DNA from 4 places in the Streptomyces sp. NPDC046805 genome. Region 4 is predicted to be linked to each of the others. Evidence: riboswitches for the same ligand, from Rfam matches in the RefSeq annotation. Region 4 holds a riboswitch; each other region holds the start of a gene.
The links. Region 4 has a riboswitch for thiamine pyrophosphate ahead of thiM (hydroxyethylthiazole kinase). Riboswitches for the same ligand answer to the same signal wherever they lie in the genome.
Positions count from the first base shown of each region.

Region 1: linked by a shared signal. The riboswitch ahead of thiO (glycine oxidase ThiO) and the one ahead of thiM (hydroxyethylthiazole kinase) in region 4 are both predicted to bind thiamine pyrophosphate.
Region 2: linked by a shared signal. The riboswitch ahead of thiC (phosphomethylpyrimidine synthase ThiC) and the one ahead of thiM (hydroxyethylthiazole kinase) in region 4 are both predicted to bind thiamine pyrophosphate.
Region 3: linked by a shared signal. The riboswitch ahead of ABZ910_RS07915 (thiamine ABC transporter substrate-binding protein) and the one ahead of thiM (hydroxyethylthiazole kinase) in region 4 are both predicted to bind thiamine pyrophosphate.

Region 1 is NZ_JBEYYC010000002.1:301,555-306,847, reverse strand. Features, by position in the region: gene pknB (Stk1 family PASTA domain-containing Ser/Thr kinase) at 1-423, opposite strand, end outside; gene ABZ910_RS04155 (thiazole synthase) at 625-1,419, opposite strand; gene thiS (sulfur carrier protein ThiS) at 1,423-1,623, opposite strand; gene thiO (glycine oxidase ThiO) at 1,620-2,816, opposite strand; TPP riboswitch at 2,814-2,925, opposite strand; gene ABZ910_RS04140 (FAD-dependent oxidoreductase) at 3,053-4,282, shown strand; gene ABZ910_RS04135 (Rv2175c family DNA-binding protein) at 4,349-4,714, shown strand; gene thiE (thiamine phosphate synthase) at 4,897-5,293, shown strand, end outside.
Region 2 is NZ_JBEYYC010000003.1:33,226-38,518, forward strand. Features, by position in the region: gene ABZ910_RS04645 (hypothetical protein) at 1-806, shown strand, start outside; gene ABZ910_RS04650 (hypothetical protein) at 847-1,164, opposite strand; gene thiC (phosphomethylpyrimidine synthase ThiC) at 1,268-3,070, opposite strand; TPP riboswitch at 3,063-3,241, opposite strand; gene ABZ910_RS04660 (YibE/F family protein) at 3,313-4,803, shown strand; gene ABZ910_RS04665 (SsgA family sporulation/cell division regulator) at 4,903-5,293, opposite strand, start outside.
Region 3 is NZ_JBEYYC010000005.1:46,034-51,326, reverse strand. Features, by position in the region: gene ABZ910_RS07925 (metallophosphoesterase) at 1-165, opposite strand, end outside; gene rlmN (23S rRNA (adenine(2503)-C(2))-methyltransferase RlmN) at 499-1,605, shown strand; TPP riboswitch at 1,668-1,775, shown strand; gene ABZ910_RS07915 (thiamine ABC transporter substrate-binding protein) at 1,854-2,942, shown strand; gene ABZ910_RS07910 (iron ABC transporter permease) at 2,981-4,582, shown strand; gene ABZ910_RS07905 (ABC transporter ATP-binding protein) at 4,582-5,293, shown strand, end outside.
Region 4 is NZ_JBEYYC010000036.1:11,410-16,702, forward strand. Features, by position in the region: gene ABZ910_RS30685 (LacI family DNA-binding transcriptional regulator) at 1-397, opposite strand, end outside; gene thiE (thiamine phosphate synthase) at 921-1,601, opposite strand; gene thiM (hydroxyethylthiazole kinase) at 1,592-2,416, opposite strand; TPP riboswitch at 2,408-2,502, opposite strand; gene ABZ910_RS30700 (cytosine permease) at 2,694-4,136, shown strand; gene ABZ910_RS30705 (SAM-dependent methyltransferase) at 4,289-5,113, shown strand; gene ABZ910_RS30710 (hypothetical protein) at 5,225-5,293, opposite strand, start outside.

The sequences.
Region 1 (5,293 bases), on a different contig from region 4:
GTCCCGGTGCACGAAACCGGCCCGGTGCGCGGCGCCGAGCGCGGCCAGCACCGGCTCCAGGATGTCCAGGGCGGCGCGGGGCCGCAGCGCTCCCCGCTCGCGCAGCACGTCACGCAGGGTGCACCCGGCGACGTACTCCATGGCGAGATAGACGTACGACCCGTCGGTGCCCTGGTCGAAGACCTGCACGACGTTGGGGTGCGCGAGCCGGGCCACCGACTTCGCCTCGCGGATGAACCGCTCGACGAAGGAGCCGTCGGCGGCCAGCGCCGGATGCATCACCTTGAGCGCGAGTATGCGGTCCAGACGGGTGTCCAGGGCCCGATAGACCGTGGCCATCCCGCCGACGGCGATCCGCGCGTCGACGCGATAGCGGCCGTCGAGCATCTGGCCGACGAGGGGGTCCTGAAGGGTCGTATCCACGCAGCGAGTCTACGAGGGGCGACTGACACGACGCCCGGCCAGACCGGGATCAGGGTGTTCCTGCAGCGCACTTGTGACGCGTCACTCGCACAGGCCCGCAGCCGCCGACGGCGATGAATCCCCACGGGAAAGGTCCCCGTCCCGATCGGCGGTGAACGGGTGGTGCGCAGGTGGGAGGCCGGGGCGGCTTTGCAACCCCGCTCAGAACGCAGGCCGCTCGGGATCGAGCACCGCCAGGCCCTCCGCAGGAGAAGACGCCTCGGCGAAGTGCCTGCGGGGGATGCGCCCCGCACGCCGGGCCAGCCGTCCCGCCTCCACCGCGTGCCTCATCGCCCCGGCCATCAGCTCGGGCTCCTGCGCCCGCGTCACGGCCGAGGCGAGCATCACACCGGCACACCCGAGCTCCATCGCCAGCGCCACGTCCGACGCCGTGCCCGCTCCGGCGTCCAGGATCACGGGCACGCGCGCGTGCTCGACGATCAGCTGGAAGTTGTGCGGGTTGCGGATGCCGAGCCCGGAGCCGATCGGTGACCCGAGCGGCATGACGGCCGCGCAGCCCACGTCCTGAAGTTTCCGCGCCAGCACGGGGTCGTCGTTCGTGTACGGCAGGACCGTGAACCCGTCGTCGACCAGCGTCTCCGCCGCGTCCAGCAGCTCGATCGGGTCGGGCAGCAGGGTCCGCTCGTCGGCGATGACCTCCAGTTTGACCAGGTCGGTCCCCAGCGCCTCCCGGGCCAGCCGGGCCGTCAGCACGGCCTCGCCCGCCGTGAAGCACCCCGCCGTGTTCGGCAGCACGCGGATGCCGAGCCGCTGGAGCACCGACAGCACGGACCCGTGCACCCCGGGATCGACCCGGCGCATCGCCACGGTCGTCAGCTCGGTGCCGGAGGCGACCAGCGCCCGCTCCAGCACATCGAGGCTGGGCGCACCTCCGGTCCCCATGATCAGGCGGGACGTGAAGGACGTACCGCCGAGGACGAAGGGGTCGTCGGCCATGGGTCAGCCTCCTTGGACGGCGGTGAGGACTTCGACGCGGTCTCCCTCGGCGAGGGGAGTGGACGGCCACTGCGCGCGCGGGACCACGGTTTCGTTGAGTGCGGCGGCCACTCCCGAGGGGGCCGTGGTGAGGGTCTGCACCAGGGCGTCGAGCGCCGTGCCGGACTCGACCTCCCGGCGCCGGCCGTTGACGGAGATGTTCATGCGGGCTGCTCCGAGAGTGCGGTGGGTGCGGTGAGTGCGGTGGGTGCGGTCGGTACGGCGCCGAAGCGCAGCGGCGTGAACGGGCGCGCCTCCTCCGGGAGGTCGCCCGTGGCCAGGGCGTGCGCCATGACGTCCCCGGTGACCGGCGTGAGCAGCACGCCGTTGCGGAAGTGCCCGGTGGCCAGCAGCAGCCCGTCGAGGGCGGTCGGGCCGAGCAGCGGCGCGTTGTCGGGGGAGCCGGGGCGCAGGCCCGCGCGGGTCTCGGCCAGGGGCAGCTCGGTGATCCCCGGCACCAGCTCATGGGCGTCCCGCAGCAGCTCGTACACGCCCCCCGCGGTCACCGTCGTGTCCCAGCCGAGCTCCTCGCTCGTCGCGCCGACGACGAGCTCGCCGTTCTCCCGCGGCACCAGGTAGACCTGGCTGCCGCGCACCACGGCCCGCACGGTGCGGCTCAGGAACGGCGCGTACCGCCGCGGCACGGACAGCCGCAGCACCTGCCCCTTCACCGGCCGCACGGGCGGTCGTACGTCCTCCGGCACGCCCGTGAGCCGACCGCTCAGGCTCCCGGCCGCCAGCACCACCCGGCCCGCGCCCAGCCCGGTGCCGTCCGCCGTGGTGACGCCGGCCGCCCGGCCTCCCACGACGTCGAGACGCTCGGCCCACGCGCGGTGGAACACCACCCCGGCCCGCTCGCACGCGGCCACCAGCGCGGCCGCCAGCCGCCGCGGGTCGATCTGGTGGTCGCCGTCGACCCGCAGCCCGCCGCGCACGCCCGGCGCGAGCATCGGCTCCAGGCGCCGGCAGTCCCGGCCGGACAGCCACGTGGAGTCCAGCCCCGACCGCTGCTGCAGCGCGTGCAGTTCGCGCAGGTGGGCGCGGTCGTCGGCGTCCAGCGCGACCGCGAGCGTGCCGCAGCGGCGGTAGCCGAGGTCGTGGCCGGTCAGCTCGGTCAGCTCGGCCGCGAAGTCCGGGTAGCGGCGGGCCGACTCCAGGTTCAGGCCGAGCAAGGTCTGCTCGCCGTGGTGGAGTTCCGTGACCGCGGCCAGCATCCCGGCCGCGACCTGCGCGGCCCCGCCACCGGGCTCGGGGTCCACCACGGCCGTGGCGAACCCGCGCTGCGCGGCCCGCCAGGCCGTGACCAGGCCGATGATTCCGCCCCCGACGACGAGGACGTCCGAGGTACGAGACGGCATGGGCGTCCAGCCCCTCCCTTCGCCGGCATGACCCGGATCAGGTTCGTACGGTCGGAGGCCGCCAGCCTCCCTCTCAGCCCGGTGCGTCCGGGCTCCCGCGAGTGCTTGTACTGGTGGTCACCCTAGCCCGCGGCGTGCCGCGCCCGTAAGCCCGCGAGAGAGCCTCGGCCCGCCGGGACCCCGCCCGCCCAGCACACCCCCTGACCGACGGTATTGCGATTGTCTATGGTGATCGGGTGAGCGAGCAGACGGAGCGACAGGGCATGTCACCGGGGCGGCGCGTGGTCGTCGTCGGCGCCGGGATGGCCGGGGTGCAGACCGCGGTCGCCCTGCGGGAACAGGGCTTCAGCGGCCCCTTGACACTGATCGGCGCGGAGCCGCACCAGCCGTACGACCGGCCGCCGCTGTCCAAGGCGATCCTGCTCGGCAAGGCCGAGGGCTCGGCCCTCGACATCGACTTCGAGACGCTCGGCATCGAACTCCTGCTGGGACGCGAGGCGTTGGGCGTGCGCCCCGACGACCACGAACTGGACACCGAGGCGGGCCCGGTCCCGTACGACGTCCTCGTCCTCGCGACCGGCGCCGAGCCCGTCCGCCTTCCCGGTGCGGAGGGCGTCCCCGGTGTGCATCTGCTGCGCACCCTCGACGACGCCGAACGGCTGCGGCCCGTGCTCGCCCGGCAGCACGCCATCGTGGTCGTCGGCGCGGGCTGGATCGGCGCCGAGTTCGCGACGGCCGCGCGCGAGGCGGGCTGCTCGGTGACGGTCGTCGAGGCCGCCGACCGCCCGCTCGCGGAGGCGCTTCCCGCCGAGGTGACCGCGCCGATGACCGCCTGGTACGCCGACAGTGGCGCCGCCCTGCGCACCCACGCGCGCGTGGAGCGCGTCGAGCCGGGCGCGGTCGTCCTCGACGACGGTGCGCGGCTGCCCGCGGACGCCGTCGTGGTCGGTGTCGGCGCGCGCCCCGCCACGGGCTGGCTCGCCGGCTGCGGCATCGAGCTCGGCGCGCACGGCGAGATCGTGGCCGACGCGCACCTGCGCACCTCCGCCCCGGACGTGTACGCGGTCGGCGACTGCGCCTCGTTCCCCTCGGGGCGCTACGGCGAGCGGCTGCTCGTGCACCACTGGGACAACGCCCTCCAGGGCCCGCGCGCGGTCGCGGCGACCATCCTCGGCGAGGCGGACGTGGTCTACGACCCGGTGCCGTACTTCTGGTCCGAGCAGTTCGGACGCTTCGTCCAGTACGCGGGACACCACGCGTCGGCCGACACGCTGCTGTGGCGCGGCGAGCCCGCCGCCGCGGCCTGGACCGTCTGCTGGCTGCGCGAGGACCGGCTGGTCGCGCTGCTGGCGGTGGGCAGGCCGCGGGACCTGGCCCAGGGGCGACGGCTGATCGAGAGCGGCGCACGGGTGGACCCGGGGGTGCTGGCCGACCCCGCGCGCCCGCTGAAGGAAGCAGTTGTTTGAGCCGAAAAGTCCCAGGTTGGACCGGCCCGACTTCCGACTGTCAGTCCGGGATGGCACGCTGTTTCCGTGACCGAGATTGACGCAAAGACCGATGCTCTCGTCCCCGCCTGGCTCAACCTCCCCGAGATCGCCGAGATGCTCGGTGTCGAGGTGACACGGGTGCGGCAGCTGGTCAAGGAGGGCCAGCTCATCGCCGTACGCCGTGGCGAGAACCGCGCGCTGCACGTCCCCGCCGCCTTCATCGACGGGGACAAGGTGGTCAAGGGCCTCTCCGGGACCCTGACGCTGCTGCGGGACGACGGCTTCAGCGACGAAGAGATGCTGGAGTGGCTCTTCACCCCCGACCCGTCCCTGCCCGGGACGCCCGCCCAGGCGCTGAGTGAGAACCGCGGCACCGAGGTGAAGCGCCGCGCCCAGGCGCTCGCCGTCTGACCCGAACACCATCCGGCGTACGGGCCGTGGCCTCGCGTGTCCCTCGCGGGGCGGCGCGGCCGCGGCCCGTACGTCTGCGGTGCCGGGCCGCCACGCTCACCGTGGCGTCCCCGGCAACCGCCGACCACGCACACCGTGGCCCGCAGGCCACCGATCACTGACACCCCGGGGGATGCACCGCCATGTCCGACACCGCCGCCACCGCCCGTGCCCGGCTCGCCGACGCCCGTCTCTACCTCTGCACGGACGCCCGGAGGCGCCAGGGCGACCTGGCCGAGTTCCTGGACGCGGTGCTGGCCGGCGGTGTCGACATCGTGCAGCTGCGCGACAAGGGCATGGAGGCGGGCGAGGAGCTGGAGCACCTGGAGGTCTTCGCCGACGCCTGCGCCCGCCACGGCAAGCTGCTCGCGGTCAACGACCGCGCGGACGTCGCCCACGCGGCCTCCGCCGACGTACTGCATCTCGGGCAGGGCGACCTGCCGGTCCCCGCGGCCCGCGCCATCCTCGGCCCCGACGTCCTCATAGGCCGCTCCACGCACGCCGAGTCCGAGGCCACCGCGGCCGCCGTCCAGGACGGCG
Region 2 (5,293 bases), on a different contig from region 4:
TCCTCGACGAGGCGCTGCGCTCCGCCCCACATCGTCCGGAACTGGCCGCTGTCGGACAGCGGCTCAACCCTGAACAGCTGCGCACCATGGCGCTCAACGCCACCGCACTCATCACGACGGCCGCGGCGGCCGAGTACCAGCACTATGTGAAGGTCCGCGAGCAACTGCGCCATCCGGCGTCGTCCACCCCGTCGTCCGCGCGCGAACCGGGCTCCGAGGAGTCGGCACCTGGCGCGGTGGCGATCGCCACCGCCCTCGGCGAGGCCGCCGAGACCAACGGCGCGGGCGCCATAGCCGTCGTCGCGGTGCTCGCTCCCTTCCTGGCCGGAACGGCCGCGGCGATCTTCCTGCTCGTCGGCTACATCCTGAAGATGCTCGACCCCCAGCCGGCGTTCGCCCAAACCATGCTCACCGCGGGCTGGGCTTTCGGGGCCATCACCGTCGTCGGAATCCTCGTCGCCGCCGTCGGGCTGCTGCTCACCGCTCTGCGCAACAGCCCCTCGCTCGAACCCGGCCCGCACGACGAGGCGAACGCGGAAGTGAGCCGCGCCAGGGAGGCCTGGCGGGAGGCCCTGCTGGAGCACGGCATCGTGCCCTTCCTGCAGGCCGCCCTCACCGAACCCGGCACCGCCGCACTGCCCAGCACGGCCCCTTCAGCACCGGCCGGCCGCATGCCGCGCCTCGGCTACGACCGTCCGGGCTTCAGCAGCCCCGACGACGGAACCGCAGCGGGCCAGCGCCCGAGCTTCAGCAGCCCGGACTACTCGAGCCCGGACTTCGGAGGCCCTGAACACCAGCCGGATTAGCCCGCATCAGCGCCCTCGCGGTTGCACCGTTCCGGACAGCTCATGGCTCGTACAACGGCACGAAGTGGATGACCGCTTCCTCGTAGGGATGAACCTTGAGGACTGCCTCCTGGACCGCACGAGCCTGTTCCTCGTGACAGACCGATTCGATCCTGCACTCCTTGCCGTGCTGTACCGCGCCGACTTCGCCGTCATAGGGATGGGAGCCGGGCAGCGACAGCCAGGTGCCGGTGACGCGCCAGACACTGGCACACCGGGCGTACTCACCCACCCGGCCTGCGCCGGCCGCGTGGAGAGCGTCGATCACTCTCTCCGCATGACTCTCCGGGACGGACACCTCGATCTTCAGACGCGCCATGCCCGGACACTAACAACCGGCACGGGTCCACAGGTGCGGTGCGGTCCGCGCCCCGGTCGTGGCGTGGGGCCAGTGGGGAGCGTGGACCGCCCGTGGAGGTGCCTCAGTCAGCGATCGGGAGATACACCCGGTTCCCGCCGGCCGCGAACTCCTTCGACTTCCGCAGCATCCCCTCGGCGACCTCCTCGGAAGACGCCGCGTCAGCCGCCGCACCGCCGAACCGCTCCGTGATGCTGTGGCTGATCTTCATGCTGCAGAACTTCGGTCCGCACATGGAGCAGAAGTGAGCCGTCTTGGCGGGCTCGGCCGGCAGGGTCTCGTCGTGGAACTCCCGTGCCGTGTCCGGGTCCAGGGCGAGGTTGAACTGGTCCTCCCACCGGAACTCGAACCGCGCGTCGGACAGCGCGTCGTCCCACTCCTGCGCACCTGGGTGCCCCTTCGCGAGGTCGGCTGCGTGGGCGGCGATCTTGTAGGTGATGACGCCGGTCTTGACGTCGTCACGGTTGGGCAGGCCCAAGTGCTCCTTGGGCGTGACGTAGCAGAGCATGGCCGTGCCCCACCAGGCGATCATCGCGGCACCGATGCCGGAGGTGATGTGGTCGTACGCCGGCGCGACGTCCGTCGTCAGCGGGCCGAGGGTATAGAACGGAGCCTCATCGCAGATCTCCTGTTGCAGGTCGATGTTCTCCTTGATCTTGTGCATCGGGACGTGTCCCGGGCCCTCGATCATGGTCTGTACGTGAAAACGCTTGGCGATCGCGTTGAGTTCCCCGAGTGTGCGCAACTCCGCGAACTGCGCCTCGTCGTTGGCGTCCGCGATCGACCCCGGCCGCAGACCGTCGCCCAGCGAGTAGGTGACGTCGTAGGCGGCGAGGATCTCGCAGAGCTCCTCGAAGTTCTCGTACAGGAACGACTCCTTGTGGTGGGCGAGGCACCACGCCGCCATGATCGAGCCGCCGCGCGAGACGATGCCGGTCTTGCGGTTCGCGGTGAGCGGCACGTACGGCAGGCGTACGCCCGCGTGGACCGTCATGTAGTCCACGCCCTGCTCGGCCTGCTCGACGACCGTGTCCTTGTAGATCTCCCAGGTCAGTTCCTCGGCCCTGCCGTCGACCTTCTCCAGGGCCTGATAGAGCGGCACCGTGCCGATGGGGACGGGGGAGTTGCGCAGCACCCACTCGCGGGTGGTGTGGATGTTGCGGCCGGTGGACAGGTCCATGACCGTGTCGGCGCCCCAGCGGGTCGCCCAGGTCATCTTCTCGACCTCCTCCTCGATGGAGGACGTCACCGCCGAGTTGCCGATGTTGGCGTTGACCTTCACCAGGAATCGCTTACCGATGATCATCGGCTCGATCTCGGGGTGATTGACGTTGGCGGGCAGCACGGCCCGTCCCGCCGCGATCTCCTCGCGAACGACCTCCGGGGAGACGTTCTCCCGGACGGCCACGTACTCCATCTCGGGCGTGATCTCGCCCCGGCGGGCGTACGCGAGCTGCGTGACCGCGCTGCCGTCGCGGCTGCGGCGCGGCTGGCGCGGCCCCCCGGGGAAGACCGCGTCGAGGTTGCGCAGTCCGCCACGCGGCGAGGTGTGCTTGATGCCGTCGTCCTCGGGCCGGACGGGGCGGCCCGCGTACTCCTCGGTGTCGCCGCGGGCAACGATCCAGTTCTCCCGCAGCGGCGACAGGCCCCTGCGGACATCGGTGTCGACGAGTGGATCGGTGTACGGGCCGGAGGTGTCGTACAGCGTGACCGACTGCCCGTTGGTGAGGTGCACCTGACGGACCGGCACGCGCACGTCGGGCCGTGAGCCCTCGACGTACCCCTTGTGCCAGCCGATGGACTTCCCGGCCTCCTGTGGCTGTTCACCCTGAGCGGAGGCAGGCGTGCGTGCGTCCTTGTTGGTCATGAGACCTACTCCCTACGCCGGCATTACCCGGTAACAGGTTCAGCGGTCGACGCAGCGGTTTCCGTTCGTCGCTGGTTCCGTGTGGAACGCCGTTCGTTCCACGTGAAACATCGCGAATACGGAGGTCAGCGCCCTCTCAGCCCGGTGCTCCGAGCTCCCGCGTGTGCAAAGGTGACTCCACGCTAGCGTCAATTCGGGCGCGGTGACCAGTGGGCCCCTGTCGTTCTTGCGATGATCGGTCGGTGACCACGACGCAGCAGCCTCCGTACCCGCCGCCCGAGCCGCCGCGCGGACACGACGCCCGCCGCGGCGGCGCACATGGTGGTGGACAGGTCCGCCGGCACGGTGGTGAACACGGCCATCAGGGACCGGATTTCAGCGGCGGACACGGCCAGGAGCACGGCCATGGCGTCGATGGCGGCCACGGGCACGGCCACTCGCACAGTCACAGCCATGGCCCCGCCGCGCCCGTCTCCAAGCATCTGCGCAAGGTGATCGCGGCCGTCCTGATCCCGTTCACGGCGGCGGTCGTGGTGGGTCTCGTGGTGCTCTGGCCCGGTGGAGCACCCCCGCACAAGCGCACCGGCGTCGGCTTCGACCGGCAGACGCAGCAGGCGACGGTCACCAAGGTCGTGGAGGTGAGTTGCGGATCGGTGAACGCCTCGGGAGGCGCCCCGGCCGGCGACCCCTCTACCGCCGAGGGCACCTCCGCACCGCAGCAGGCGAAGGGCAGCTGCAAGAAGGCCACGGTCCGCGTCGACACCGGCAACGACAAGGGCCGTACGTTCACGGAGCTCGTGCAGCCTGATCAGACACGGCAGTTGCACCAGGACGAGAAGGTCGTGGTCGCGTACGAGCCTTCGGCGCCGAAGGACCTGCAGTACTCGGTCACCGATGTGAACCGGCAGTTCCCGATGGCGCTGCTCGCCGGGATCTTCGCGCTCGCCGTCGTGGTGGTGGGCCGGATGCGCGGTGTCATGGCGCTGGTCGCGCTGGCCGTCAGCTTCCTGGTGCTGACCCTGTTCATCCTCCCCGCGATCCTCCAGGGCTCGAACCCGTTGGTCGTGGCGGTCGTCGGGTCGAGCGCCATCATGCTGATCGCCCTCTACATGTGCCACGGCCTGTCGGCACGTACGTCGGTGGCAGTGCTGGGCACGCTCGTCTCCCTGTCGCTGATCGGCGCCCTCGGCTCGGAGTTCATCGGCTGGGCCGCGCTCACCGGCAACACGGACGACAGCACCGGCCTGATCCACGGCCTGTACCCGTCGATAGACATGAGCGGCCTGCTGCTGGCCGGCGTCATCATCGGTTCGCTGGGTGTCCTGGACGACGTGACGGTGACGCAGACGTCCGCCGTCTGGGAGCTGCACGAGGCCAACCCGACGATGGGCTGGCGCGGGCTGTACCGGGCCGGCATCCGCATCGGCCGCGACCACATCGCCTCGGTCGTCAACACGCTCGTCCTCGCCTACGCCGGTGCCGCACTGCCGCTGCTGCTGCTCTTCTCCATCGCGCAGAGCAGCGTGGGGACGGTCGCCAACAGCGAGTTGGTGGCCGAGGAGATCGTGCGCACGCTGGTCGGCTCGATCGGCCTGGTCGCCTCGGTACCGGTCACCACCGCCCTCGCGGCCCTGGTGGTGTCGGCCGACCGGCCGGGGCAGCAGACGGCGGCGCCTCCGGCAGCCCCGCTGGCGGCGGCACACGGCGGGCGGGGCCGGCGCCGCAAGCGCTGACGCTCCAGCCGGGGCGGGGCCGCCGAACCGGGCGAGCAGAAGCGTTTCTGCAAAGATGGTCAACGCAGCCGAGCGCCACGCCTCGGGTGCCGTAACGCTTCAGCCCGCGCTCTGTTCCTCGGCCAGGATGCGGTCCAGGGCTTCCTCGAGGTGAGCGTCGAAGTCCGCCAGCGTTCCCTCCTGCCCCAGCGGCACCAGCTTGTCCGTACGGTCGAGGAAGGCCACCAGCGGTGGCGCGGAAGACCGGAACACCGCCTGATCACCGCCCACTTGAAGCCGGATCAGCACCTCGCCCAGCACCTCGGGATTCGTGGGCGCGATGTGCACATCGCCGTCCCCGCACGGCCGGCCCACCCCGTCGATCAGCAGCTCGCGCCCGAAAGCCCAGGTCACGGGCGCGTCCCCGGGTAGATGGAAGGTCAGTCGTACGGCATAGGGATCACAGGTCTGGTACCGCAGCTCCACCGGGATGCGGAAGGAGAGCTCCTCT
Region 3 (5,293 bases), on a different contig from region 4:
AGAGCCGTCGTCCGCGACGTCGCCGGTGACCACCACCGCGTCGAGGTCGTCCAGATGACCTAGTTCGCCCAGCAAGCGACGGAGGGCCGCAGTGCCATCGCCGCCGTCCTCGTCGGGGCCGCCGGACCGGTCCAGATGGGTGTCCGAGAGATGCAAGATCCGCATCGTCCGAAGTTAGCCTCCGGCACCGGCGACGAGCCATGGCTTTCTCGCCATGCGGTCCCCTCCGTGGGATCCTGGCTGCCCCGACCCCCGTGAAATCGAACGGGCTCAGGGATGAGCGCTGCCCAATATGCTGAACGACAGCCGCGTGACTTCGCGCTCGGCCAGCCACTCCATCAGCTCAAACATGTCCATGCCCACCCCTTCGGGGAGATCATCCCACCCACTCGAGCGCGCGCTCTCGGGCCGTCCCTGGGCCGGCGACGACTACTGATGACAGTCGTGGAGACTGACAGCCGCAGGTCACCCAATTGGATCTGCGACACTGGTGAGGCCATGCCTAAGCCCGGAGAACTCACTTTCGTCGCCCCGCGCGGAGCCAAGCTGCCGCCGCGGCATCTCGCCGATCTCTCGCCCGCCGAGCGCAAGGAAGCCGTTGCCGCGATCGGCGAGAAGCCGTTTCGTGCGAAGCAGCTTTCGCAGCACTACTTCGCGCGGTACGCGCACGACCCGGCGGAGTGGACCGACATCCCAGCCGGGTCGCGCGGCAAGCTGCAGGAGGCACTGCTGCCTGAGCTGATGACGGTCGTACGGCACCTGGCGACCGACCAGGGCAGCACGCGCAAGACGCTGTGGCGGCTGTTCGACGGGACGCTCGTCGAGTCGGTGCTGATGCGCTACCCGGACCGGGTGACCATGTGCATCAGCTCGCAGGCGGGCTGCGGCATGAACTGCCCGTTCTGCGCGACCGGGCAGGCGGGGCTCGACCGGAATCTGTCCACGGCCGAGATCGTGCACCAGATCGTGGACGGGATGCGGGCGCTGCGGGACGGTGAGGTTCCCGGTGGTCCCGCCCGGCTGTCCAACATCGTCTTCATGGGCATGGGCGAGCCGCTCGCCAACTACAAGCGCGTCGTGGGTGCCATCCGCGCCCTCACCGACCCCGAGCCCGACGGGCTCGGCCTCTCGCAGCGCGGGATCACCGTGTCGACCGTCGGGCTCGTCCCGGCGATCCACCGTTTCGCCGACGAGGGCTTCAAGTGCCGCCTCGCCGTCTCGCTGCACGCGCCCGACGACGAGCTGCGCGACACCCTCGTCCCCGTGAACACGCGGTGGAAGGTGCGCGAGGTGCTGGACGCCGGGCTCGAGTACGCGGCCAAGTCCGGGCGCCGGCTGTCCATCGAGTACGCGCTCATCCGGGACATCAACGACCAGGCGTGGCGCGGCGACCGGCTCGGCCGGCTGCTCAAGGGCAAGCCCGTGCACGTCAACCTCATCCCGCTCAACCCGACCCCCGGCTCCAAGTGGACCGCGTCCCGGCCCGAGGACGAGAAGGCCTTCGTCGAGGCCATCGCGGCCCACGGGGTGCCCGTCACCATCCGGGACACCCGCGGTCAGGAGATCGACGGGGCCTGCGGTCAGCTGGCGGCGACCGAACGGTAGACCGGCGGGGGCCTGGCGGTATTCTGGGGCCTGCACTACGCCGTACAACTTCATACATCGTCATATTCCGACAGGGGAGCGCCACAGCGCTGAGAGTGCGGCAACCGGGCCGCAGACCCTCTGAACCTCGCCCAGGTCATTCTGGGTAGGGAGTTCGGACATCACTCAAGCTGTTGCGCCCTGTCCGGGCCTCCTCGCGGGGCCCGGACAGGGCCGCGTCTCTTCCTGGTCACCCCAGGAGGAATCCAGTGCAGATCAAGCACACCAGGACCGCAGTGGCCGCCGCGGTCGGCCTCGGCCTCGTCACGCTGTCCGCGTGCGGACCCACGGGCAACGACAGCAAGGGGGGCGCGGACTCCAAGACCGTCACCCTCGTCAGCCACGACTCGTGGGCCGTCTCGAAGAGCGTCCTCAAGGACTTCGAGAAGCAGTCCGGCTACCAGGTCAGGGTCCTCAAGGACGGCGACGCCGGGCAGGCCGTCAACAAGGCGATCCTCACCAAGGACAACCCGCAGGGCGACGTCTTCTTCGGCGTCGACAACACCCTGCTGTCCCGCGCTCTCGACAACGGGCTGTTCCAGCCGTACCAGGCCAAGGGTGCTGAGCTGATCCAGCCGCAGTACCGGGTCGACCAGGGCAAGCACCGGGTCACGCCCATCGACACCGGCGACATCTGTGTCAACTACGACAAGGCGTACTTCAGCAAGCACAGGCTGACCCCGCCGAAGACCTTCGCCGACCTGGCCAAGCCCGCGTACAAGAACCTCCTCGTCACCGAGAACGCCGCCACCTCCTCGCCGGGCCTCGGCTTCCTGCTCGGCAGCGCCGCGCGTTACGGCGACAAGGGCTGGGAGGGGTACTGGAAGAAGCTCGAGGCCAACGGCGTCAAGGTCGTCGACGGCTGGGAGCAGGCGTACGACCAGGAGTTCTCCGGCTCCGCCGGCGGCATGAAGGCGCACGGCGACCGGCCGCTCGTCGTCTCGTACGCCTCCTCGCCGCCCGCCGAGGTCATCTACGGCGACCCGAAGCCCACCACCGCCCCGACCGGCGTGGCGACCGGCACCTGCTTCCGGCAGACCGAGTACGCCGGACTGCTGAGCAACGCCCGCAACACCAAGGGCGGCAAGGCGCTCATCGACTTCCTGCTGAGTCGCGAGTTCCAGAACGACATGCCGCTCAACATGTTCGTCTACCCCGTGGTCAAGGGCGCCCAGGCGCCGGCCGAGTTCGTCAAGTACGGCCCCCAGGCCAAGGACCCCGAGACCATGGCCCCCGGCCACATCGCCGCCAACCGCGACCAGTGGGTCAAGTCGTGGACGTCGCTCGTACTGAAGTAGCGGCGACCAAGCGCGGGGGCGCGGCGCGGCTCGGGCTGATGGCCGGGCCCGTCGCGTTCTTCGCCGTCTTCTTCGCCTGGCCCGTCGTCGCGATCGTCGCCCGGGGCCTGAAGGCCGACGGTGTCTGGCGGTTGGGCCGTGTCGTCGATGTCATCTCGCAGTCCGGCATCCGGCACGTCCTGTGGTTCACCACCTGGCAGGCGCTTGTCTCCACCGCGCTGACTCTCCTGGTCGCGCTGCCCGGCGCCTATGTCTTCGCCCGGCTCGACTTCCCGGGCAAGCAGGTCCTGCGGGCTGTCGTCACCGTTCCGTTCGTGCTGCCCACGGTCGTCGTCGGTACGGCGTTCCTGGCGCTCGTCGGACGTGGCGGGCTCCTCGACGACCTGTGGGGCGTACGGCTGGACACCACTGTGTGGGCGATCCTCCTGGCGCACGTCTTCTTCAACTACGCGGTCGTCGTACGGACGGTGGGCGGGCTGTGGGCCCAGCTCGACCCGCGCCAGGAGGAGGCCGCGCGGATGCTGGGCGCCTCGCCGCTGCGGGCCTGGCGCACGGTCACGTTGCCGGCGCTGGCTCCGGCCGTGGCCGCCGCCGCACTGATGGTGTTCCTGTTCACCTTCACCTCCTTCGGCGTGGTGCAGATCCTCGGCGGCCCCGCCTTCTCGACCCTCGAAGTGGAGATCTACCGGCAGACGTCCGAGCTCTTCGACCTCTCCACGGCCGCGGTCCTCACGCTCGTCCAGTTCGTCGCGGTGGGCGCCGTCCTCGCCGTGCACGCCTGGACGGTACGGCGGCGGGAGAGCACGCTGCGGCTGGTGGACGCCTCGGTGACGGCGCGCCGGCCGCGCGGGGCCGGGCAGCGGGCGGTGCTGGCGGGCGTGCTCGCCACCGTCGCCGTACTCCTGCTGCTGCCGCTCGCCGTGCTGGTCGGGCGATCCCTGGAGGCACCGGACTTCGGGTACTACCGCGCCCTGACCCGCACGGACGGCGGTACGTTCCTGGTGGCGCCGATCTGGGCGATCGGGAACTCGCTCGAGTACGCCGTCGCCGCCACCGCCGTCGCCGTGGTCATCGGCGCTCTCGCCGCCGCAGCGCTGGCCCGTGGCGACGCCGGCCGGATCGTGCGGGGCTTCGACGCGCTGCTGATGCTGCCCCTCGGCGTCTCCGCCGTGACCGTCGGCTTCGGCTTCCTCGTCGCGCTGGACAAGCCGCCGCTGGACCTGCGCCAGTCCTGGATCCTGGTCCCGCTCGCGCAGGCGCTGGTCGGCGTGCCCTTCGTCGTACGGACCATGCTGCCCGTGCTGCGGGCGGTCGACGGGCGGCTGCGGGAGGCGGCGGCCGTGCTCGGGGCGTCGCCGTGGCGGGTGTGGCGGGAGGTCGACCTGCCGATGGTGCGGCGGGCGCTGCTGATCGCCGCCGGGTTCGCCTTCGCCGTGTCGCTGGGGGAGTTCGGGGCGACCGTGTTCATCGCGCGGCCCGATCAGCCCACGCTGCCGGTCGCCGTGGCGCGGCTGCTGGGGCGGCCCGGTGACCTCAACTACGGCCAGGCGATGGCCCTTTCGACGATTCTGATGGTGGTGTGCGCGGTGGCGCTGCTGGTGCTGGAGCGGCTGCGGACCGATCGGACAGGGGAGTTCTGATGCAGCCGGGTCTGCTGAGCCTTCAGGCCGCGACCGTGCGCTTCGGCGGACGGGCCGTGCTCGACGCCGTCGACCTCGACGTCGCCGAGCACGAGATCGTCTGCGTGCTCGGGCCCAGCGGCAGCGGCAAGTCGACGCTCCTGCGGGCCGTGGCCGGACTGCAGCCCCTGGACTCCGGGCGCGTGTCGCTCGACGGGAGAGACCAGGCGGCGGTGTCCGCGCACAGGCGGGGGGTCGGGCTGATGTTCCAGGACCATCAGCTGTTCCCGCAGCGGGACGTGGGCGGCAACGTGGCGTTCGGGCTGCGGATGCAGGGCGCTTCCAAGAAGCAACAGGTCACGGAAATAGGGGAGTTGCTGGATCTCGTCGGGCTTCCGGGGGCCGCCCGCCGGGCCGTGGCCGGGCTCTCCGGTGGCGAGCAGCAGCGTGTGGCGCTGGCCCGGTCTCTCGCGCCCCGGCCCCGGCTGTTGATGCTGGACGAACCGCTCGGCCAGCTCGACCGCTCGCTGCGGGAGCGGCTGGTCGTCGAACTCCGGGAGCTGTTCGGCCGGTTGGGCACCACCGTGCTGGCCGTGACGCACGACCAGGGCGAGGCGTTCGCGCTCGCCGACCGGGTCGTGGTGATGCGGGACGGCCGGATCGCCCAGTCCGGTACGCCACTTGAGGTCTGGCAGCGGCCCGCCGACGCGTTCGTGGCGCGGTTCCTCGGCT
Region 4 (5,293 bases):
CGTCGCGGATATGAAGCGGGGTCTCGTCCTGCTCCGTCGTCGGCGCCAGGATCACCCCGTCGACCTGATGGATCATGTCGGTGAGTACGACGTCCTCACGCTCGCTGCTCTCGTCGCTGTTGGCGAGCAGGATGCGGTAGCCACGGTCCCGGGAGGCCGACTCCATGCCCTTCACGACGGCGGCGAAGTACGGGTTGGTGATGTCGGGAACCACGACGCCGATCGTGTGGGTACGCCCGGACTTCAGCGACTGTGCGGCGACACTGGGCCGGTAGCCCAGCGCGTCGATGGCCTCCTGGATCGCCTCCGCGGTCCGAACGCGCTGTCCGCGCAGGTGCCGGGAGACCGTGGCCGCGGAGACCCCGGCGCGGGCAGCGACATCGTGGATGGTGCTCACTGCGGAACTCCCGTTTCGTCACTGAAACCGATGTCAGAGAACGATTGCAGTCGCGTCGGCACCCGTCAATGAGTGATGAGCAGATTTTTCAACCAGCGTTTCGCCCGGATTTGGGAACGGTGCGTGCTGAAGGGGCGGCTCGTGCCGCACGGGAAAGGCACCGCACCTTGATCCACCGGCCAGCCGCAACCCGCGCCGCGCGGCGAATCCCACGTCGTCGCGGGGCGCGCTGCGGCTCCGCCGCGAACCCCGACGTGATCTTCTGGTGGAGGGCGGTGCCTGGAGAGCGGGACGGGAACTTCGCGCTGCGAACTCGAGCAGGGGCGTCGACTACATCAGGTGCAGGCCATCAAGGCCCGCATGCCGCCGTCAGCCGTTAGCCGTCCTGGGGGGGGAGACAGACGCGGCCGACCGTCGAGGCGCTGGAGACATGGGCCCGGCTGCTCCCCGCCTCCGGCAACCTTGCCGGAGGCGATCCCAGGATGCTCGGCACGCGGTTCGGCAAGGTCACGGCCGCGTCCCTCTAGTCGTCTCCCGCGGCCCATGCGTGCGCGTAGGCTTGCGCGGCAGCCCGTGGGTCGGGGGCGGCGCAGACGCCCGAGACGATCGCTCCGCCTGCCGCACCGGCCGCCCGCAGCAGCGGCATGTCGGCCATGCGGACGCCGCCGATCGCTACGGCCGGCAGTCGTACGGCGCGTACGAGCGAGGCGAAGCCGTCGTGGCCGAGGGCCGGCGGGGCGTCGGACTTGGTGCGGGTCGCGTGCAGGGCCCCGATGCCCACGTAGTCCACGCGGGCGGGGCTCTGGGCAGCGGCCCGCAACTCGGCGGGAGTGGCGGCGCTCAGGCCGAGGACGGCGTCGGGTCCGACGAGAGCGCGGACGGCGTCGGGCGGCAGGTCGGACTGGCCGACATGGACACCGGTGACGCGGGCGCCGGCCGCGCGGGCCGCGAGGAAGACGTCAACCCGGTCGTTGACGAACAGCGCGACGCGTTCCGGAAGTACCGCGGCGATGCGCAGCACCGTGTCGAGGAAGGCGCGCGCGGAGGCGTCCTTCTCGCGCACCTGGACGGCGGTGGCGCCGCCGGCCACCGCCTCGGCGACCGTCGCGACCACGTCCCGGCCCCGGGCGGCGCACTGCGCGGTGTCGGTGACCAGGTAGACGGAGTAGTCGGGCCGGCCGGGGACGGCGGGGATCACGCCCACGAGACCGACGCCCGCTCGGTGAGCTGGGCCTCGTCCAGGTCGGCGAGCGCGTCGAGGAAGGCGGCGGCGAAGCTGCCGGGCCCCGCGGCGCGTGCCGCGGCCACTTCCGCGGCGACGGTGTAGACCGTGACGGCGGCGGCGGTCGCGGCGAGCCGGTCGCCGTTCGCTGCCACCAGCGAGGCGAAGGCCGCCATGACCGCCCCCAGGGCGCATCCGCCGCCGGTCACCCGCGTCAGCAGGACGTCGCCGTTGGCGACCCGCACGGTCCGGCGCCCGTCCGTGAGCAGGTCGACGGGCCCCGAGACGGCGACGACACCGCCGGTGGACCGGGCCAGCGCGGTTGCGGCGGATGCGGCGGCCTCGACGCCGTCGGTCGCGTCCACGCCGCGCCCGCCCGATCCGTTCCCGGCCACCGCGATGATCTCCGAGGCGTTGCCGCGCACCACGCTCGGGGCGAACGCGAGCAGGTCCCGGGCGAGCGCGGTGCGCACCGGCAGCGATCCGACGGCCACCGGGTCGAGGACCCACGGCGTCCCGGAGCCGGCCGCGGCCTCGGCGGCCTCCGCCATGGCCGTCCGCTGCTCGGCGTGCGGGGTGCCGAGGTTGACCAGCACACCGGAGGCCGCCTTCGCGAACGGTCCCGCCTCCTGGGGGATGTCCACCATCGCCGGGGTCGCGCCGAGGGCGAGCAGCACGTTGGCGGTGAAGTTGGTGACCACGCCGTTGGTGAGGCACTGCACCAGGGGTGTGGACTCCCGCAGCCGTACGAGAGCCTCGGCGCAGTGGGCGGTCAGATCGTCGGCAGGGCGCGTCATGCGCGACATCCCTTCGCTGGTACGAGCCAGATCAGGTTCGACGGGTGTGATCTCAGCCCCCGGCGGGGGCACCCCGTGTCTCGTCGAACATGCTAACGCCCTGGTGACGGGAGCCTGACGCGGGGCCGTCCGACGGGGAGCGCCCGGCGACGCCGCGGCGCCCCGGTGACGGCACCCGCCACCCCGGTGACGACAATGCCGTGTGCCATGTGATGACACTGTGGCATCGGCGGACACGCGTCCCGCCGGTCCCGTCCCCGATCTCCAGGAAGCGTTCATGACCATCGACCACGCCGTGTTCGACGGGCGCATGCCCACGGGCTCGCGCGACCTCTCCGTCGAGCAGCACGGCATCGGTCCGGTGCCCGAGGACAACCGGTACGGCCGGCCCGCGCGGCTGTTCACCGTCTGGTTCGCGCCGAACCTGACCATGACCGGGGTGTTCTCCGGCACCATCGGCATCGCGCTGGGCCTCGGCTTCTGGTCGGCCTTCGCCGCCATGGCGCTGGGCACTGTGCTCGGTGCCGTGCCGGCCGCTTACCTGGGTACGTGGGGCAACGTCACCGGTACCGGCCAACTCCCGTTGTCGCGGCTTGCGTTCGGACGGGCGGTCGCGCTCCCGGGGGTTCTTCAGTGGCTGTCGTCGATAGCCTGGGACGCGCTGATCGGACTGTTCGGCGGGGACGCGCTCGCCCGGTTGCTGGGCTGGCCGTTTTGGCTGGGCGTGCTCGCGGTGCTGGTGCTGGAGGGCGTGCTCGGCGTCTTCGGCTACGAGGTCATCCACCGGCTCCAGAGCGTGATGACGTTCGTTCTGGGCGCGGCGTTCGTCGCACTCGGCGTCGCGCTCCTGCACGGGGCGTCGCTGCCGACGTCCGGTACCGTCCACGGCCCCGACCAGGTCGGGGCGTTCATCCTGACCAGCACCGTCGCGCTGAGTCTGTCGCTGTCCTGGGCGCCGTACGCCTCCGACTTCAGCCGCTACCTGCCCGCCCGCGCCTCCCGGCCGCGGATGTTCTGGTACACGCTGCTGGGCATCACGGCCGCCTACGTGGGGGTGGAGACGCTGGGTCTGTGGGCCGGACGTCTGCTGACCGACCAGACCGCCGCGGGCGTGCAGCGTCTGCTGGGCGGCGGGGCAGCCGGTGCGTTCGGCCTGCTGGCCATCGCGATCTCCTCGGTGTGCAGCAACGCGATGAACGACTACAGCGGTTCGCTCGCCCTGCAGACCGCCGGAGTGCGCCTGCCCAGGCCGCTCGCCGCCGCCATCGCGGCTGTACTCGGCTTCGCCCTCGTCCTGTGGATGCACGCCGCCGACACCACGGCCCGCTTCCAGAACGTGCTGCTGTTCGTGGGCTATTGGATCCCCGGCTTCGTCGGCGTAGTCTTGGTCGACTGGCTCGTCCGCGCCCGCGCCCGGGCACGCGGAGGACACCCCCTGGACCTGCAGGCCGAACTGGCCCGTCCGCTGCCGTGGTGGCCGGCCGTACTCGCCTTCGCGGCCGCGTTCGCCGCGGCGGTGCCGTTCATGAACACCACGCTGTACGTCGGCCCGGTCGCCACCGCCCTCCACGGCGGCGACCTGGCCTACTACGCGGCGTTCGCGGTCTCGGTAGCCGTGTACGCGCCACTGCGCCTGCGTTTTCACCTGCGCCGAGGCGATGAATCCGGCGCCGATCGACAGAGCCGGAACGGCGACGCAGCCGCGGACCCAACTGGCTGATATCTCCCGAAGTTTCACCCCGGTACGTGCGTTTGATCCTGGATTTCGGCCACGGCGGGAGAGGACTGCGTCGCCGGCGGGGCGGTGACCGGCGCTGACGATTGACGTGAGGATTCCGAAATGAGGGTCAACGGGGGTCGTTGCAGGGGAGGATGACCGCCATGACGGATGAAGGCTCCTCTATCGACCCCACCAAGCCCAGTATCGCCCGCGTCTACGACTACATCCTCGGCGGCAAGGACAACTACGCCGTGGACCGGGCGATCGGCGACGTGTTCAAACGCGATCTCCCCGGTTCGGTAGCCATCGCCTTCGCCAACCGCGCAGCCATGATCCGGGCGGTTGGGGAGATCGCGACGACCACCGACGTGCGGCAGTTCATCGACCTGGGCAGCGGTCTGCCGACCGCCGACAACGTTCACCAGGTCGCGCAACGGCACGCTCCGGAGTCTCGGGTCGTGTACGTCGACACTGACCCCCAAGTGCTGGTCCACGGCCGCGCACTGCTGGAGGAGAACGACCGAACCCGGGTCGTCGCGGCCGACGTACGCACCCCCGAAGACATCCGCACCCACCCGGACACCCTGGAACTGATCGACTTCGACCGCCCCGTCGCCGTCATGTTCAGCGCCATCCTTCACCACGTCAACGACGAGGAGGACCCGGCTGGAATCGTCCGCTACTGGCGCGACCAAGTGCCGTCCGGGAGCTACTTCTTCGTCAGCCACTTCCGCTCCGGCGACAACCCCGAGACAGCGGAGGCCGAGGGAATCCTCCAGCAGACTTTCGGCCGCGGCAGGTGGCGCACCGACAAGGAGATCGCGTCCCTGCTGGAGGGCCTGGAGATCCTCGACCCCGGGATCGTCCCCGCGCCCCTGTGGCGTCCTGACGTGGTGGACAGCCCGTGGAACAGCGGCGATCGGGAACTCACCGTCTGGGAGCGCCTCATCGCCGCCGGCCTGGCCCGGAAGGCTTGACGAAGCCTGACGGGCGCGTGCACGGCAGGCAGTGAGTGGCGAGGACTTCGGTGGGCCTAGGGTTCCGTCAGCGGCGCCGATGCCAGGGTGGTGATCTGCCGGCGAGACCGGTCACGCCGAAAAGGGCACGACGTGTGCGTTCTGGATGTGGGCGACAAGGGAGTCTCTGGTCGATTTGCT